2 linked regions of the Niveibacterium microcysteis genome follow. The protein of the gene in region 2 interacts with the protein of the main gene of each other region in a pairwise test. Links are inferred from orthologs where the notes say so. Each region holds a gene or a part of one and is shown on either strand. Other genes may lie near its edges.

Region 1 (9,338 bases), 1.6 Mb from region 2 along the record:
CCATCGAGCCGTGATAGTCGAGGTGATCGCGCGTCAGGTTCGTGAATACGGCGGTATCGAAGTGCGCGCCGGCAACACGGTCCTGATCGAGCCCGATCGAGGAGACCTCCATCGCCGCTGCGCGAGCGCCGTCCGCAACAAAGTTCGCCAGTGCCGCATGCAGCACCAGCGAGTCCGGCGTGGTGTTGAGACCTTCTTCGAGCGCGTCGGGGTAGCCGATGCCAAGCGTGCCAACCACGCCGCAACGTTCATGCAGCGCGGTGAAACAGCGCGCCAGCCATTGCGATGACGAGGTCTTGCCGTTGGTGCCGGTGATGCCGATCAGGCGCAACTGGCGCGACGGCTCGCCGTAGACGAGATTCGCGAGGTCGCCCGCGACATGCGCAAGGCCTTCCCAGCCCAGATGCGGCACGACAACCGCGCCATCCCAGTGATAGCCGGCACGCTCCCACAACACCGCAGCGGCGCCACGGCGCACGGCTTCGGCGATGTAACGGCGGCCATCGCTGCGCGCACCGGGATACGCCAGGAAGACGTCGCCCGGCTCGATCGCGCGCGAATCGGCACAGAGGCGTGTCGGCACAACACCGCTGGAAGCCAGCGCATCCAGGATCAGACGGGCTTCGCGCTGGCTCACATGCCCTCCTTCACGTCGGCATCGGTGCGCTGGGTTTGTGCGACCTGCATCGGGCGCAGCGGTGCGTCGGGCGGCACGCCAAGCGCACGCAACGAGCCCGCCATCACCTCGGAGAACACCGGCGCAGCAACCTCACCGCCGTAGTGTTTGCCGCCGGTTGGCTCGTCGATCATGACCGCGACGACCAGTCGCGGATTCGAGATCGGACCGAGCCCCACGAAGGAGGACACATACTTGTTGGCGTATACACCGCCCTCGATCTTCATCGCGGTGCCGGTCTTTCCACCAACGCGATAGCCCGGCACCTGCGCGAGCGTGGCGGTACCGCCGGGCTGCGTCACGCTTTCCAGCATCGCGCGCACTTCACGCGCCGTTTGCTCGGAGAAGACCGGCTTGCCGTGCAGCGGCGGCGTATCGACACGGGTAAGCGAGAGCGGAATCAGATCACCCTGGCGCGCGAACACCAGATAGGCCTGGGCGATCTGCATCAGGTTCACCGAGATGCCGTGGCCGTAGGACATCGTGGCCTGCTCGATCGGACGCCAGATCCGTGCAGGGCGCAGACGGCCGGGCGCCTCGCCCGGGAAGCCCAGCTTGAGCTGCGAGCCGAAGCCAAGCGAATCGAACATCTGCCACATTTCTTCGGGCGGCATCGACAGCGCCATCTTCGCCGAGCCGATGTTCGAGGACTTCTGGATCACCTGGGCGACCGTCAGCGCGCCGTGCGGGTGGGCGTCGGAAATCGTCGCTGAACCGATCGTCATGCGGCCCGGCGCGCAGTTGATGATGGTATCGAAGCGGAACTTGCCCTTGTCCAGCGCCAGCGCTGCGGTGAAGGGCTTCATCGTCGAACCCGGCTCGAACGTATCGGTCAGCGCGCGGTTGCGCAGCTGTGCGCCGGAGAGGCGCACACGGTTGTTCGGGTTGTAAGTGGGGTTATTCACCAGCGCGAGGATCTCGCCGGTCTTCACATCAATCACAACCGCGCTGCCGGCCTTGGCCTTATTGACCGTAACCGCCTGCTTGAGCGCACTGTAGGCGAGGTACTGTATCTTCGAGTCCAGTGCCAGGACGACGTCGGCGCCTTCGCGCGGCTTCTTGATCGACTCCACGTCCTCGACGATGTGGCCGCGGCGGTCCTTGATCACGCGACGGCTGCCCGCCTGGCCAACCAGATCCTTCTGGAACGCCAGCTCGATGCCCTCCTGCCCCTTGTCGTCGACATCGGTGAAGCCCACCACATGGGCTGCGACCTCGCCGGTCGGGTAGAAGCGGCGGAATTCGTTCTGTTCGTGAATGCCGGGCAGGTTCAACGCCGCGATGCGATCAGCCAGTTCCGGCGGCACCTGACGCTTCAGGTAAACGAACTCCTTCTCCGACGCGAGCTTGCGGTTGAGTTCGCTCGCATCCATGCCAAGCATCCGCGCCAGCTCACGCGACTGCGCCGGCGTCAGCGTGACGTCGTCCGGAATCGCCCACACCGAACGAACCGGCGTGCTCACCGCCAGCACGTCGCCGTGGCGATCGACGATCTTGCCGCGATCGGCCGGCAGCTCGATCACGCGGGCATAGCGCGACTCGCCCTTGGCCTGCAGGAAGTCCGTCTTCACGCCTTGCAGCCACACCGCGCGGCACACCAGCGCCACGGATGCCGAGAGCAGCATCACCAGCACGAAACGCGCGCGCCAGACCGGCAGCTTCTCGGAGAGTAGCGGGTTGTGGTTGAAGGTGAAATTCTTCTTCACCGTGCAGCTCCAGCGTCGCCATCAAGCACCAGCACGTGGCGCGGATCCGGGGTAACAAGGTGAAGCCGCTCGCGAGCCACCTTCTCCACGCGCGAGTGCGCGGCCCAGGTGCTCTGCTCAAGCTGCAACTGCCCCCACTCCACCTCCAGCGCCCGCTCACGGGTCTGCAGGCGTTCAAGCTCGATAAACAGCTTGCGCGACTGGTGCTGCGCCGAGACCAGCGCAAGTGCGCTTGCCAGCACCAGCACGATCAGGATGACGTTGAGGCGAACCATGGATCAGATCCGCTCCGCGATACGCATGATTGCGCTGCGCGCGCGCGGGTTGGCCGCCACCTCGGCAGCGCTCGGCCGCACCGGTTTGCCGATCAGGCGCATCGGCGGCGGCGGCAGATCTGCCGCACGCACCGGCACGCCACGCGGCGGCTCAACCGAATGCGACGCATCGCGCAGAAACTGCTTTGCGATGCGGTCTTCGAGGGAATGAAAGGCAATCACGGCAATCCGCCCGCCTGTCGCAAGCCGATCCACGCACTGCGGCAGGATCAGCGACAGCTCCTCAAGCTCGCGATTGACGTGAATCCGTAGAGCCTGGAAGGTGCGCGTCGCAGGGTGCTGCCCCGGCTCGCGCGTGCGCACGACCTTTTCCACGAGCGCGGCAAGTTGCCGTGTGGTTGTAACAGGTTGCCCTGCCCGAGCAGCAACAAGCGCCTTTGCAATCTGGTAAGCAAACCGTTCTTCACCGTACCCCCTCACTACTTCGGTGATTTCCTGCACGGATGCCCGCGCAAGCCATTCCGCGGCGGTTTCGCCGCGGGTCGTATCCATGCGCATGTCGAGCGGCGCATCGAATCGGAAACTCATGCCACGCGCGGCGTCGTCGAGCTGCGGGGAAGACACCCCAAGGTCCAGCAGCACGCCATCCACTTTCGCGATACCCAGTTCGTCCAAAGCGCTGGAGAACGCGGAAAACGGTTCATGCACCAGCGTCAGCCGCGCATCACCTAGCGCCTTGCCGGCCGCGATGGCAACCGGATCGCGATCGAAGGCGATCAGGCGACCGGCCGGCCCCAAACGCTTCAGAATCGCGCCGCTGTGACCGCCGCGACCGAAGGTGCCGTCTACATAAATGCCGTCTGGCCGGACTGCGAGTGCGTCGACCGCCTCGTCCAGCAGGACTGTCACGTGCGCCAGTTCGGCGCTCACAGCGACAAGGTCTCCAGGCCAGGCGGGAGCAAATCGGCGCCCAGCGCCAGCATTTCTTCCTGCTGCTTCTGCCAGCCAGCATCGGACCACAGCTCAAAGTGATTGCCCTGGCCGACCAGCCAGACCTGCTTGTCGAGCTGGGCGAACTGGCGCAGCTCCGGGGCGATTAGTACGCGGCCGGCGGCGTCCATTTCTTCGTCGCGCGCGAAGCCAACCAGCAAACGTTTGAGCAATGCGGAACGCGCCTCAAGGCTGGGCGCAGCGAGCACCTTGTCGCGAATCGGTTCCCAGGCGGGCACCGGATAGACGAGCAGGCAGCGATGCGGGTGTGCAGTGATCACGAGCTGACCACTCGACATGACTGTCAGGGCGTCACGATGCCGCGACGGGATCGCCAGGCGACCCTTCGCATCGAGACTCAGCGCGGCAGCGCCCTGAAACATCGAAACCCTTTCAGCTCATCGGGAGGTGGTTGAGCCACTTCGCGACACGCGCGACTGACTTACGTCCACTTTTTCCCATTTTTCTCCACTTCGCACCACTTTAGGTAAAAGAAACACCCCGGTCAAGCGAGCCCCGCGACGTTTTTCTCAAGCAACACAATGACTTATCGCTCTCCGCCAGATTTCACAAAGAGAAATATTCAATCAATCCAATGGGATAGAGAGACAAGCGCAGAAAGCGCTTGAAATTTGTGGCCTAGCGGAAGGTCGTCATCCGCCGCATCGCAGGCGCGACGCGCGATTGGCCCGATACCCAAGATGCGTATCCGGGTCGAACATGGCGGGAGAGAAAAGGCGGGAAGTGGAAGTCCGCCGATAAGCCGGGTTCTGTCGCGCCCCCTTGCGGAGACGGGGCAGTCATTCCTCTGGTCGACGCATTGCTGCGAAGCTCTAGCAGCCTACCCGGGAGCTCAGCGGGCCGCCTCAACGCTCCCCTATTTGGCCTTGCCCCGAATGGGGTTTACCGTGCCGTACGTGTCACCACGGACGCGGTGGGCTCTTACCCCACCGTTTCACCCTTACCTGATCCCCTTGCGGGGCCATCGGCGGTCTGCTCTCTGTTGCACTTTCCGTCGCCTTGGGCCTTTCGGCTTATAGCGCCCGGCCGTTAGCCGGCATTCTGCCCTGCGGGGCCCGGACTTTCCTCGATACCTTGCGATACCGCGACTGCCTGGCGGACTTCCGAGACGGATTGTACCCCGTCACGGGTTGAGCTCGATCATCGCCCAGTCGCCGCGACTGGCCAACCAGCGCAAATGACGATTCGGCTCAGCGCGCAGGTCAAGGCGTTCGGCACGCTGCGGCGACAAAATCAGCAGGCCAAAACTGGCGGGCGGCACGGTCGGTGGGATTGCGCCAGCCTTGGATGCCGCGGCAAGTATCTGCCCGGGCGCCGGCCACACGAAGCGCTGCCGAGACGACTCGGACAGCCGCGCCCAAACACGCTCGCGCAATGCGTGATGCTTTCGGGCTCGAGGGCCGGCCACCACCGCGCGCCCGCGCAAGCGCCACTGCACCCGGGCATCGGCAAAGTACCAACAGGCCTCGGCCTTCCCCTGATGGGCGATCTGCTCGCATTTCTGGCTGCGCAGGTCGGTTGTGAACACAAGCTCCCCCTCGCGCCCGAAGCAGCGAAAAGTGAGCGTGCGATTGGCAGGGAAACCGTCCGCATCGAGGGTTGCGAGCTGCACGAAACTGGCGGCCGGGTGCTGCGCATGGGCAGCAAGATCGGCGCTCAGGACATGACGCCAAGCCGGCACGCTCTCGGCCGGCAAGCGGGGAATAGAAGACATTCGTCGGAGAATCGGGGGTTACAGATCAACAGGAAGACCCAAGCGTAACTTGAGCGCTGAATCAGACCGAACGGAACCAGGAACAGGACTCGGTCTCGGCTGGAGCGACCCTGCAGCGAAGCGGGCCGCCAACTGACCAATTATTGCATGTGGCCGCACCGCACCGCCGTCCGCGGCGGTTCAGATCCTTCCGACGCAGCCGTTAAAGCGTTGTCACCAACACCGCCCGGAAACACCTGCCGTGTCATCGATCAAGAAGATCTCCGCCGAACAATTGCGCGTTGGCATGTTCCTGCATGACCTGGACTGCGGATGGATGGAGCACCCCTTCCTGCGCAACCGCTTCCTGCTGTCCGATGAGGGGCAGATCGAGAAGGTCATGGCCGCCGGGATACACGACGTGTACATCGACACTTCGCGCGGGCTGGATGTCGAGAACGCGCCGACCGCAGAAGAGGTCCGAGCAACGATCGAACGCGAGATGATCGAACTGGCGGCGCAAAAGCCCGCCGCGCCGCTGAAGGTCGACGTAGCCAGCGAGATGGCACGCGCCAAGCAGATCAAGAGCCAGGCCGAGGCGATGGTGCGCAACGTGATGCAGGACGTGCGCCTGGGCAAGGCCGTAGAGATGGAGGCCGTTGAGCCCTTGGTGCAGGACATCACCGAGTCGGTGCTGCGAAACGGCGGCGCGCTGCTGACGCTGCTGCGGATCAAGAACAAGGACGACTACACCTTCCTGCATTCGGTCAGCGTTGGAACGCTGCTGATCGCGTTTTGCCGCGGCGTCGGCATGGATGCCGAACTGACTCACCAGGCCGGCCTCGGCGGCCTGCTGCACGACACCGGCAAGGCCTTCGTGCCAGACGAGGTGCTGAACAAACCCGGCCGGCTGACTGACGAAGAGTTCGAGCTGATCAAGCGCCATCCGAAGGACGGCTGGGATGTGCTGTTGAAAACGCCGGATATCGGCGAGATCCCGCTCGACATCACACTGCACCACCACGAGCGTGTCGATGGCAGCGGCTACCCCGACAAACTGCCGGGCGACAAGATCTCGACGCTCGCCAAGATGGCCGCGATCGTGGACGTCTACGACGCAATTACCGCCGACCGCTGCTACCACAAGGGCATGCCCGCCACCGACGCGCTGCGTAAGCTCTACGAATGGAGCAAGTTCCACTTCGAGCCGACGTTGGTGCAGGCCTTCATGCGGATTGTTGGCATTTACCCGGTCGGCACCCTGGTCAAGCTCGAATCAGGCAAGCTCGGCGTGGTCACTGAACAGAACGAGAGCAGCCTGCTGACGCCGGTGATCAAGGTGTTCTTCTCTGCCAAGTCGAACGGCTATGTCGAACCCTACTTGCTCGACCTTTCGCGCCCGCTGGGCAGTGGCGGTGGCGACCGTATCGTCGGGCACGAAGACCCGGTGAAGTGGAAGCTGGATCCGATGCGCTTCCTGGGCATCTGAGACGGCGGCCGCGACCGGTATAATCCGCGCTTTGCCCGGATTCCTGCCATGACCCAGCCGCTCTTCGAGTCCTCGATCAAGAGCCTGCCGCTCCTCGGACGCGGCAAGGTGCGCGACATCTACGCCGTCAGCGACGACAAGCTGCTGATCGTCACCACCGACCGCCTGTCGGCCTTCGACGTCGTGCTGCCCGACCCGATCCCGCGCAAGGGCGAGGTGCTGACTGCGCTGGCGAACTTCTGGTTCGACAAGCTCGCGCATGTCGTGCCGAACCAGCTCACCGGCATCGATCCAGAAAGCGTGGTGGCTGAAGATGAACGCGATCAGGTTCGCGGTCGTGCGCTGGTCGTCAAACGCCTGAAGCCCTTGCCGATCGAAGCGGTGGTGCGCGGCTACATCATCGGCGGCGGCTGGAAGGACTACCTTGCAACCGGCGCCGTGTGCGGCATCGCGCTGCCAGCCGGCCTGCAACAGGCCGCCAAGCTGCCGCAGCCGATCTTCACGCCGTCGACCAAGGCCGAACTCGGCACGCACGACGAGAACATCGACTTCGCCAAGTGCGAAGCGCTGGTGGGCCCGGCCCTCGCCGCACAGGTGCGCGACACCGCGATCCGCCTGTATTCCGAAGCACGCGACTATGCCGCCAGCCGCGGCATCATCATCGCCGACACGAAGTTCGAATTCGGTCTCGATGCCGCCGGCACGCTGCACATCATCGACGAAGCGCTGACGCCGGATTCGTCGCGTTTCTGGCCGGCCGACAGCTATCGTGAAGGGATCTCGCCGCCCTCCTACGACAAGCAATATGTGCGCGACTATCTGGAGACGCTGGACTGGAACAAGCAAGCGCCAGGGCCGAAACTGCCGGCCGAAGTGGCCGAGCGCACCGGGGCCAAGTACGTTGAAGCCTACGAACGCCTGACGGGCAAATCGCTCGGCTGAGTCGCCGCCAGACCCAATGAAAACGCCCGCGTGATGCGGGCGTTTTGTTGTTCAGCGCCGAGCCAACTCAACCCGCCAAGGCGGCAAGCGCTTTGCGCCGTTCGTCCGCCGCATCCAGATGCAGTTGCTCAAGCACGTCTTCAGGAATGCCGTGCGCGACGATCTTGCGCAGGCTGGTACGCGCGTCCTCGCTCATCAGCGTCAGCGGATTTGGTGTATCCGCCAGCAGGCAAGCCACCATCAGCACGTCTGGCAAGCTTGCCGGCGGCCACATGGAACCGTACAGCTCGCGGTCGTTCACCGCATCCGCCAGTTCGGGTGCCATGCCCAGCGCCTTGAGCACCGCTTCACCGATGGGTTTGTGCCAGCACAGCAGCATGTCGGACAACTCGCTCTCGGAATCGAGCAGCGCGGGGTAGTCAGCGGCCTTGCCCAGCAGGTAGAACTGGCCGATGTCGTGCAGCATGCCGGCCAGCAGCGCGTCGTCGGGCCGCACGGTACGGAAGGTTGCGCTGATCGCGTAGGCCCAACCCGCAACATCAAGGCTGTGATCCCATAGCAGCGTGGCATAGCGCCGTGCCGGACCAAGGCGCTCGCCATGCGCCAGTTGCGCGGTTGCCACCGCCAGCGCGAGGCTGCGCACTGCAGCATGGCCAATGCGCATGACCGCGGATTTCACATCCTTCACCGGGTTGCCGCTTGATGCGTACAGAACCGAGTTCGCCAAACCGACGACACGCGCCGCCAGTACCGGCTCAAGCTGGATCAGGGGAACCAACGCGTCGAGTCCGGCGTCTTCCCGTTCAAGCGTCTTCTGGATTTTTTGCGACACCTCCAGAAAAGTCGGGAAACTCAGGCTGCCGTCGGCGAGTTCGCGCTCGATCTCGGCGCCAAGCGCCTCGCGCTGCGACTGGGCGTTGTCCATCAGGTCCTACCTCCGGAAGAGTGATCCCCCCGTGAAGGGGTGGTCGGGCGCGCCGGGCCAGCTCTCAAGCCCGCCCCGCCCTGGCAGTGTTTTCGGCACAATAGCGGCACAACTTTTGGGTCATCGACATGAACAATCCCCTGCTCGACTTCTCCGGCGCGCCGCGCTTCGACATTGTCACCCCGGAACACGTCTCGCCGGCAATTTCCAGCTTGCTCGATGAAGGCCGCGCCTTGGTCGAGACGCTGACCAGCCAGCCTGGGGAACCGACCTGGGAGAACTTTGTTCAGCCGCTGTCGGACATGACCGACCGCCTCGGTCGCGCCTGGGGAGTCGTACGCCATTTGCATTCGGTGCTCGATCTGCCGCCGTGGCGCGAAGCCTACAACGCGATGCTGCCGGAGGTAACCCGTTTCTTTGCCGAGCTCGGTCAAAGCGCGGCGCTGTTCGCCGGCTACAAAGCCCTCGCAGCACGCCCGGACTTTGCCGCATGGCCGCGCGCACGCCGCAAGGTGATCGAGGATGCTGTGCGCGACTTCCGCCTTTCTGGCGCAGAGTTGCCGGAGGCCGATAAGCCGCGCTTTCAGGCGATCCAGGAAGAGCTGGCTGGCCTGTCCGCCA
Region 2 (9,195 bases):
CATCGAAATGTTGTCGCCGGTACCCCGCCCGCGTGCCCGCGCTGTGTCAATCAACCCACGCGCGGCCTGACGCGCAGGCTCATGGCAAACCGAGCGCGCCAGCTCCTGGTCGCTGCAATGCCCCCAGAGACCATCAGAGCAGAGCAGGAATCCGTCTCCCGCCTTGAGCCCCTCGACGCTGCACACTTCAATCTTCGGCTCGCGGTCGGCGCCCAGGCAAGAAAGCAGCAGATTGCGATGTGGATACGTTTCAGCATCCGCCTCCGATATCTGGCCGGTACGAACCAGTTCCGCCACCAGCGAATGGTCGTTGCTGCGAAGCGCGACCCCACCATCGCGGAAGTGATAGATGCGGGAGTCACCGCAATGGGCCCAATGCACCTTGCCGGGCTGCATCAGCAGCACGCACGCAGTGCTATGCGGATCCTGTTCGCTGGTGAAGCGCGTGAGTTTGATGACAACGTGCGCCTCTTCGATGATCGCCCGCAGCAGTTCTTCCGGCGATTCAGAGGCGGGCGAATAGGCTTCGAAGTTCTGCTTGGCCTTGATGACGACCTGCTCGGCAGCCATCGCGCCGCCCGTGTGCCCGCCCATTCCGTCCGCGAGCACCGCAAGCAGCATGCCGGGGCGCGAAGGATGCGGGAACAGGCCCACGCGGTCCTGCTGCTCCTTCCGGTCCCCTTGGTGCATCGCAACGACAGTATCGATAGTTAGGGCCACGTTTTTATCGCTATTAACACTTATGACAATTCTAGCGGTGTTTGTAGGCCACCGATAGCCTGATTCGGGAACACCATCGCCGTCGTACTGATTGGCTCAGCGTTCCAGAACATGGAAATGCTCGATCACCTGCTCGCACAGCTCGTTCATCTCATTGGCGCTGATCTCGAGCCGCTCAAGCAGCAAGCCTTCGTCGTACTCACCACTGGGCTCCGTCAGATCCATTTCGCGCGCATAGAGGTGCATGGACAACTGGAGAATACCCACCAGCATACTCGTCGGCCGCGAAGGGATACATCCCCCTTCATGGTGAAAACGTACCGCCTGAGCCACAAAATCAGGAAGGCGCCAGTGGCGCGCAAGCAGGAAGCCGATCACGGCGTGGTCACACGAGAAGGCTCGGTCCTCGGTCCGGATGTCGGCCCACTTGTTCACATACCCCTCAATGCCTGTGGTTCGGCAATAGGCCGGAAACCGTTGCATCAGGATCGGAACGCCACAGTCATGGAACATGCCCGCCAAGTAGGCCTGTTCGCCACTGACTCGTCTTGCACCGGGAAGGTGGGCAGCGATCAGCATCGCCAATTGGGCAATTGCGGTCGATCGCGCCCAAAAGCGCGCGAGAACCCGCGCATCGCCGGCCATCGCGCGCTGCACGCACAGCGCCTGGGCTAGGGCCAAGGTGCGCGGCAAACCGAGCAATAGAACGACCTGCTCCACCGTTTGCGGCGGCGAAGGGCGTGCGAACAGCGGCGAACGGGCCATGCGATAAAGTCCGGCCGTGAGCGCTGCGTCGCTGGCTATTACCTCCGACACATCCCTCATCTCGGGATTTTCGGTCAGAGCCAGCATTTGCAGCGCCTGCAAGGCGGCCGGCTGCGGCGGCAACTGCAAGCCACGCGCAAGCAACGCTTCGGGCTCGTCTTCCGCGGAGACAGTGAGTCCAACTGTGGTCATTCGGGGGTTAACGGCCCCAAGCAACGCAAGTTGAGCAAATTGCGCGGTCAGGTGCTCAAGGCTTCGTCCAGCCACTCGATCCAGTGTCGCACTGGCACGTCAGCCGCGCTCCCCAAGTGCGCGATACAACCAACGTTTGCGCTGGCGATACCTACCGGCTTACCCGCTGCGAGCGCTGCGAGCTTGTTGTCGCGAAGACTGGTGGCAATTTCAGGTTGGAGCAGCGAATACGAACCGGCCGAGCCGCAACAGAGATGTGCATCCGCAACAGGTGTCAGTTCGTAGCCGGCGCGCTGCAGCAATCCCTCCACCACGCCGCGGATCTGCAGGCCGTGCTGCAACGTGCAGGGTGAATGAAAGGCAATTGCACCTCGACCGCCCAACGCCCGCTTGACCAGGCATTCGTCCAACGCATGGGTCTCCCGCGCGATCAGTTCAGCAATGTCGAGCGTCTGCGCAACGACCTTTCCAGCTTGCGCAAGCATTGGTGCGTCGTCGCGGAACAGATGTCGATATTCGCGAACGAAACTACCGCAGCCCGAGGCCGTGATCACCACGCCCTCCACCTCGCCACGCTCAAGGGCCGGCTGCCATTGCTGAAGCAGACGCGATGCATCCTCCCGCCCGCCTTCATGGTCATTCAGATGACTACGCAGGGCACCGCAACAACCATCACGCCTGACTTCGATCAGCGAAATACCAATGCGATCCAACACTCGCGCGGCGGCGGCATTGACGTCCGGCGTCAGCGCGGGCTGCGCACAGCCCCCCAGCACCAACCACTTCCGGGCGTGCCGTGGGCTTGGCCAGACGCCGCGCGGCCGCGATGGCGCGAGTTTTGCGGCAAGCGTGGACGGCATCAGCGGGCGCAGCGCCCGGGCCACGCGATAGGCGGCGCCGAAGACAGCCGGTTGCGAAATCGTGTTCGCGAGCAACCAGCGCTTTACCTGCTGCGGCGCCGACCTGGGAGGCGCGAGGTTCTCGGCCCATTTGCGCCCAATATCCACCAAGCGGCCGTACTCCACGCCAGACGGACACGTCGTTTCGCAGGAGCGGCATGTCAGGCATCGATCGAGGTGCAGCTGCGTTCGGGCCGACACCGCCTCCCCCTCCAGCATCTGTTTGATCAGGTAGATGCGGCCGCGTGGGCTGTCGAGTTCGTCGCCCAAAAGTTGAAACGTCGGGCAGGTCGCAGTGCAAAAGCCGCAATGCACGCACTTGCGCAGAATGGCATCCGCCTCTGCGCCGTCTGCGGTGTCACGGATGAAATCAGCCAGCTTGGTCTGCATGACGGCCTCACCAGTCGGGGTACATGCGTGCGCGGTTGAAAACGCCAGCCGGATCAAAGGCCGCCTTCAGCCGACGATGCAATCCAAGCAAGGCGGGGCTCAAGCGGCCGAAAGGCACATCGCAGGACTCACCTTCGCCAGCGCGAAAGCACATCGCGCTGCCGTGCTGGCGGGCCACATGTTCGACCAGTGCCGCCCCCTCCTCCACTGGCGTACGCAACCACCGCAGGGCGCCACCCCATTCGATCAGGCCCGAATCGGCGGCACCAATCGTTTCCTCGCAACTCGGAACAGACAGTCGCCACAGCGGGCGGCTGCCCGCGAAGAAAGGATGCGTCTGTTCGCGCAGTGCGCGCCAGAACGCCTGCTGCGCGGCCGGCTCCAGAACCTCACCGCCGATCTTCTTGATGGCGGCCTCAACGGCCGATGCAGCGCCCGACAAGCGCACATGCAGCAAACCGTCCACCCAGCAGCTTGCGGACAACGGGAGGGGTTGCCCGCCCCACCGGTTCAGGCTGCGCAAGGCGTCCGCCTGGGTCATCGACAGCCGCACGGTACGCTCAGCGGCTGGCAGAGGCATCACCTTCAGCGACACGTCCAGCAACAGCCCCAAAGTGCCCATGGCGCCAGCCATCAGTCGCGATACATCGTAGCCGGCCACGTTCTTCATCACCTGGCCACCAAATCGCAGAATGTCGCCACGACCGTCCATCAAGGTGACGCCGAGCAGATGATCACGCACCGCACCGGCGCTGGCGCGGCGCGGACCGGACAAGCCCGCGGCCACCATCCCTCCGACCGTCGCCAGGCCAAAATGAGGCGGTTCGAACGCGAGCATCTGCCCCCGCTCCGCGAGGACCGCTTCCAGCTCAGCGAGTGGCGTTCCGGACCGCACGGTGACCACCAGTTCCGTTGGTTCGTAACTCCGAATGCCACTCCACACGCGCGTATCGAGGAGCTCACCCATCGGCGAGCGGCCGAGAAAGCGCTTGCTTCCGCCTCCCTGCAGTACCAAGGCATGCCCGCTGGCCGCCGCGCGGCGCACACGCGCCTGCCAGTCCGCGAGAACCGGGTCCAAGGGGTCGGCCATCAGAAGCGCTCCAATTCGGGGTACGGCAAGTTGCCGCCTTGCACATGCTGGCGGCCGCCCTCGGCGCAGCGGTTCAGCGTCGGGATCGCTTTGCCGGGGTTCAACAAACCAGCCGGATCAAAGGCCGCCTTCACGCGATGGAACATCCGCAACTCGTTCTCGCCAAACTGAACACACATCTGGTCGATCTTCTCGACGCCCACGCCATGCTCGCCCGTGATCGAACCGCCCAAGGCGACCGATCGTTCGAGGATCTCTGCGCCGAACGCTTCAGCCCGCGCCTGTTCGCCCGGTGCAGCGGCGTCAAACAGAATCAGCGGATGCAGGTTGCCGTCGCCAGCATGGAACACGTTGATGCAACGTAGCGCATAGCGGCGCTCCATCTCGGCAATCGCGTTGAGCATTTCGCCAAGCCGCTTGCGCGGGATCGTGCCGTCCATGCAGTAGTAGTCGGGCGAGATGCGGCCCGCCGCGGGAAAGGCGGCCTTGCGCCCCGCCCAGAACCGCAGACGCTCGGCCTCATCCCGCGAGATCCGGATCTCGCCAGCGCCGGCCCGCTGCAACACCTCGCTGACCCGAGCCACCTCCTCCGCCACTTCCTCGGGAGTGCCGTCACACTCCACAAGCAGGATCGCAGCCGCATCGAGCGGATAGCCAGCATGGACAAAATCCTCCACCGCCGCCGTGGCCGCCTGGTCCATCATCTCAAGGCCGGCGGGGATGATGCCCGCGGCGATGATCTCGGCGACCGCCTCCCCCGCAACCACGACGTCCGAGAACGCCGCCAACACGCATCGTGCGAGCTGCGGTGTTGGCAACAAGCGCACCGACACTTCGGTCGTCACGGCCAGCATCCCCTCGGAACCCGTCAGCAATGCAAGCAGGTCATAGCCCGGTGAGTCGAGCGCGTGGCTGCCAAACTCGACCACGTCGCCCGCCATCGTCACGCCCCTGACTCGCAGCACGTTATGCACGGTCAGGCCGTACTTTAGGCAATGCACGCCACCCGCGTTTTCTGCGACGTTGCCGCCAATCGTGCATGCAATCTGCGAGCTTGGGTCCGGCGCATAGTAGAGCCCGTATGGCGCTGCCGCCTCCGATATGGCCTTGTTACGCACGCCGGGCTGGACGACGGCAACCCGCGCAACGGGGTCAACGCGAACAATCTTGCGAAACTTCGCCATCGCCAGCAGCACGCCGAACGCATGCGGCATTGCGCCACCCGACAGGCTCGTGCCAGCCCCCCGCGCCACCACCGGCACCCCCATACGCTGGCAAATCTTGAGGATCTCAACAACCTGCGCCTCCGTCTCCGGCAGGGCAACCAGCATCGGCAATTGCCGCATCGCAGCCAGGCCGTCGCACTCCCAGGGTCGCAAGTCTTCCAGTTCACTCAGCAGACAAGTCGGCGGCAACACGGCGGCTAATGCCTGAAGCACCGCGTTTCGGTCTATGCCCGAAAAGTGGACGTCGGCCTCCCCCGGCGAAACATCGTTCACACTCGTTCCCATGTGCCGTCCCCAAAAGTGCTGCCCAAGTACCGCATGAGGGTCACCGCCAGCTGTACGCTGGGCGACCACGCCTCCGTCACCACCGATAACCCATTCATCCCTGCGGCCAACTTGTCGCTTATGTGCGGCCAAACCCCTAGCTCTCACCCCGTTTGAGAGCACATTGGCTGCTTGGATGACTCTACTGGATCAACGTCGGGAACGGACATCGTTCCCGCGCGCTGGTCGTTACGCGCGACCGTCCGAGAATATGGTCCCTCATAACCAGTACGTCGTCACCTGTGTTGGATGTGACTTCGCCTTGGCGAGCCTACTACTCGACCGCCCATTGCCGGCGCCACTGCCGCTGAATCGCCAGGGCTAAACCGACGCCGACCGACTCCTATCGAGCCAGTGGCCTGCGCCGCCGCGTCCGCCACGAAATGCGCCGCATCCGTGGGACCTAACGGCCAGCGAGTCAGTTGATGCAGCCCTCACCGCCTGAGTGCTGGCGCTTACGCTTTGGCCCGACTCACCATGCGTTCAGCCTTGGCTGAGTCCGCGCGAGGCCTCATTTCTGATTTCAATCAATGGAATTCAATTTCTTATTGCGAAACGTCGTTTCACGCATCACAATAGCCCTGCTGCTAACAAGGATGAAGGCAGCACTGATCAATCTCGTTTTCTGGAGACAGACATGGCCTCGACCGAACAAGTACAAAACCTCGTCGGAATGCTGGACGCCTACTTCGGCTGCGAAGGCTTCCACGTCAACATCAACGTGCTCAACCGCGACATGCTGATCGACGCCATGGAGAATCCGGAAAAGTACCCGCAGCTGACGATCCGCGTGTCCGGGTATGCGGTGAACTTCACCAAACTCACGCGCGAGCAGCAGCTCGACGTGATCAACCGTACGTTCCACTCGCACTGAGCGCGGACGATCGCGGGCGAGGCGCCCAACGCCGAACGCCCGCCTCCTCCTCAGAATCCCCCAGGGCCGGCGAGCGCCTATAATCGCGCGCTCGATTGACTGGGGGATTTTGATGGGACATCGCCTTTCGCGCATTGCCACCCGCACGGGTGACGATGGCACTACTGGCCTTGGAGACGGCAGTCGCGTCGCCAAGGATTGCCCGCGCATTCACGCGCTTGGCGAAGTAGACGAACTGAACTCGCTGCTTGGCGTGCTGCTGGCCGAGACACTGCCGGACGACGTCAGAACCTTGCTGGATCACGTCCAGCACGACCTGTTCGACCTTGGCGGAGAAGTTTGCATCCCCGGCTATACGATGGTCACTGAAGCACATGTGCTGCGGCTGGACGACGCCCTCGCCCACTACAACGCATCGCTTCCGCCACTCAAGGAGTTCATCCTGCCCGGCGGCTCCCGCGCTGCCTCGTTGGCGCATCTCGCTCGTACCGTTGCACGACGTGCCGAGCGCGCAATCGTCACACTTGCCCACCAGGAGAGCATTCACCCGCCGGTGCGTCAGTATCTGAACCGGCTCTCGGATTTACTCTTCGTGCTGGGGCGCCATCTGAACCGTTGCGCAGGTGGCAGCGACGTGCTTTGGAAGCGCGCAAAACCAGGCGAAGCCTGACAAAACAGAAGGGCCGCGATGCGGCCCTTGTCATTTCTGTTGCGGCAACTGGACGTAGGTCTCGTTCGGCTTCACAAGCCCGAGGTCGTAGCGGGCACGCTCCTCGATCGCTTCGTAGCCGGTTTTCAGATCCCGTACCTCGGCCTCAAGGCCCGCATTGCGCGCCTCAAGCTTGGCATTGCTCTCGCGTTGCGCCTGCACCTGCTGGTCAAGCTCTCTGACGCGGGTCCACCCCCCTTTGCCGAACCACAACGGGTACTGCAACACACCGAGCAGTGCGACAAGAATCAGGGCTGGCCACTTCATGTGGAACCGATCGTCATTAGAAGCTGAAAACGCGCGAATTCTATCGGAATATCAAAGAGAAAGGGCCGCTGAGCGGCCCTTTCCAGTGATTCGGCAACCGGCTTGCGCCGGCAGTCGATCAGCGATTACGCAGGTTGTAGAACGCCGACAGACCCGGGTAGAACGCGACATCGCCCAGATCTTCTTCGATGCGGAGGATCTGGTTGTACTTGGCGATACGATCCGAACGCGACAGCGAACCGGTCTTGATCTGGCCAGCGTTCAGGCCGACAGCGATGTCAGCGATGGTCGAATCTTCGGTTTCGCCCGAACGGTGCGAGATCACGGCGGTGTAGCCGGCGCGCTTGGCCATTTCGACGGCGGCAAAGGTCTCGGTCAGGGTACCGATCTGGTTCACCTTGATCAGGATCGAGTTGCAGATGCCCTTGTCGATACCTTCCTTCAGGATCTTGGTGTTGGTGACGAACAGATCGTCGCCCACCAGCTGAACCTTCTTGCCCAAGCGGTCGGTCAGCAGCTTCCAGCCTTCCCAGTCGCCTTCGGCCATGCCGTCTTCGATCGAGATGATCGGGAACTTGTCGACCAGGCCAGCAAGGAAATCAACGTTCTGAGCCGGGGTCAGCGACAGCTTCTCGCCTTCCATCTCGTACTTGCCGTTCTTGAAGTACTCGGAAGCGGCGCAGTCCAGACCCAGGACGATGTCCTTGCCAACCACGTAACCGGCCTTCTCGATCGCTTCAACGATCAGTTCCAGCGCTTCAACAGCACCAGAGACGTTCGGGGCGAAGCCGCCTTCGTCACCCACCGAGGTCGGGTAGCCCTTCTTGTCCAGGATCTTCTTGAGGTTGTGGAACACCTCAGCACCGTAGCGCAGCGCTTCCTTGAAGGTCGGCGCGCCGATCGGCAGGATCATGCATTCTTGGAAGTCCAGGCTGTTGTTCGCGTGGGCTCCGCCGTTGATGACGTTCATCATCGGCACCGGCAGGCTCATACCGCCCGAACCACCGAAGTAGCGATACAGCGGCAGACCGGCTTCTTCGGCAGCAGCACGGGCGACAGCCATCGACACGGCCAGCAGCGCGTTGGCGCCCAGGCGCGATTTGTTCTCGGTGCCGTCGAGGTCGATCATCGTCTTGTCGATGAAAGCCTGCTCTTCGGCGTCGAGGCCCACGAGCGCTTCGCAGATCTCGGTGTTGATGTTGTCGACAGCCTTCTGGACACCCTTGCCCAGGTAGCGAGCGGCGTCGCCGTCGCGCAGTTCGATCGCTTCGCGCGAACCGGTGGAGGCGCCCGACGGCACCGCTGCGCGGCCCATCACGCCAGATTCGAGCAGCACATCCGCTTCAACCGTGGGGTTGCCGCGCGAATCAAGGATCTCGCGGGCGACTACATCAACGATAGCACTCATGGTTTTTCCCTTTTCTCTATCAAGACTGTGCCGCCTATGGGGGCGGCATCCCTCTCACCCGCCGGAAAACCGGCGGTGCGGCGCCCGCTGACGGGGGAGTGTCCCGGACGCGCATGACCGATGAAACTTTTTAATTTTAAGCTGCCGAGTATGTCGGCGCTTTGACCGTGCGCAGACTTCAGCTTTCGAGATCGCCGAAAGCCAGGTCCGAAATCGGCTCCCACAGCGCGACCACCTTCAGATGCTCTGGATGCACAAAATAGGCTTCCAGCGCTTCACGACTGTCGAAGCCGGAGACCAGCACGTAGTCCCAACCGCACACGTCCGGCGT

What was found.
Region 1: the proteins of ftsB (region 2) and ftsL interact in binary tests that used the Escherichia coli proteins (3 or more experiments, as listed by UniProt). The link is inferred for Niveibacterium microcysteis from one-to-one orthologs.

The regions. Positions count from the first base shown.
Region 1 is NZ_CP071060.1:3,697,561-3,706,898, forward strand. Bases 1,019-4,006 are described here. They hold ftsL (cell division protein FtsL), read right to left. Parts: upstream 2,658-4,006; coding sequence 2,379-2,657; downstream 1,019-2,378. Other genes in these bases: JY500_RS16745 (peptidoglycan D,D-transpeptidase FtsI family protein), read right to left, coding at 1,019-2,382; rsmH (16S rRNA (cytosine(1402)-N(4))-methyltransferase RsmH), read right to left, coding at 2,661-3,587; mraZ (division/cell wall cluster transcriptional repressor MraZ), read right to left, coding at 3,584-4,006. Outside these bases: JY500_RS16740 (UDP-N-acetylmuramoyl-L-alanyl-D-glutamate--2,6-diaminopimelate ligase), read right to left, coding at 1-637; more of JY500_RS16745, read right to left, coding at 634-1,018; more of mraZ, read right to left, coding at 4,007-4,030; JY500_RS16770 (pyridoxamine 5'-phosphate oxidase family protein), read right to left, coding at 4,792-5,382; JY500_RS16775 (HD-GYP domain-containing protein), read left to right, coding at 5,624-6,850; JY500_RS16780 (phosphoribosylaminoimidazolesuccinocarboxamide synthase), read left to right, coding at 6,899-7,792; JY500_RS16785 (HDOD domain-containing protein), read right to left, coding at 7,860-8,717; JY500_RS16790 (M3 family metallopeptidase), read left to right, coding at 8,846-9,338. UniProt on the Escherichia coli protein: Essential cell division protein. May link together the upstream cell division proteins, which are predominantly cytoplasmic, with the downstream cell division proteins, which are predominantly periplasmic.
Region 2 is NZ_CP071060.1:2,096,423-2,105,617, reverse strand. The notes cover bases 5,819-8,663. They hold ftsB (cell division protein FtsB), read right to left. Parts: upstream 7,457-8,663; coding sequence 7,181-7,456; downstream 5,819-7,180. Other genes in these bases: eno (phosphopyruvate hydratase), read right to left, coding at 7,575-8,663; JY500_RS09530 (cob(I)yrinic acid a,c-diamide adenosyltransferase), read left to right, coding at 6,593-7,150; JY500_RS22315 (glycine radical domain-containing protein), read left to right, coding at 6,052-6,480. In the rest of the region: JY500_RS09560 (PP2C family protein-serine/threonine phosphatase), read right to left, coding at 1-720; JY500_RS09555 (HDOD domain-containing protein), read right to left, coding at 817-1,677; glycolate oxidase subunit GlcF, read right to left, coding at 1,725-2,966; glycolate oxidase subunit GlcE, read right to left, coding at 2,974-4,056; JY500_RS09540 (FAD-linked oxidase C-terminal domain-containing protein), read right to left, coding at 4,056-5,567; more of eno, read right to left, coding at 8,664-8,864; JY500_RS09515 (Dabb family protein), read right to left, coding at 9,043-9,195. UniProt on the Escherichia coli protein: Essential cell division protein. May link together the upstream cell division proteins, which are predominantly cytoplasmic, with the downstream cell division proteins, which are predominantly periplasmic.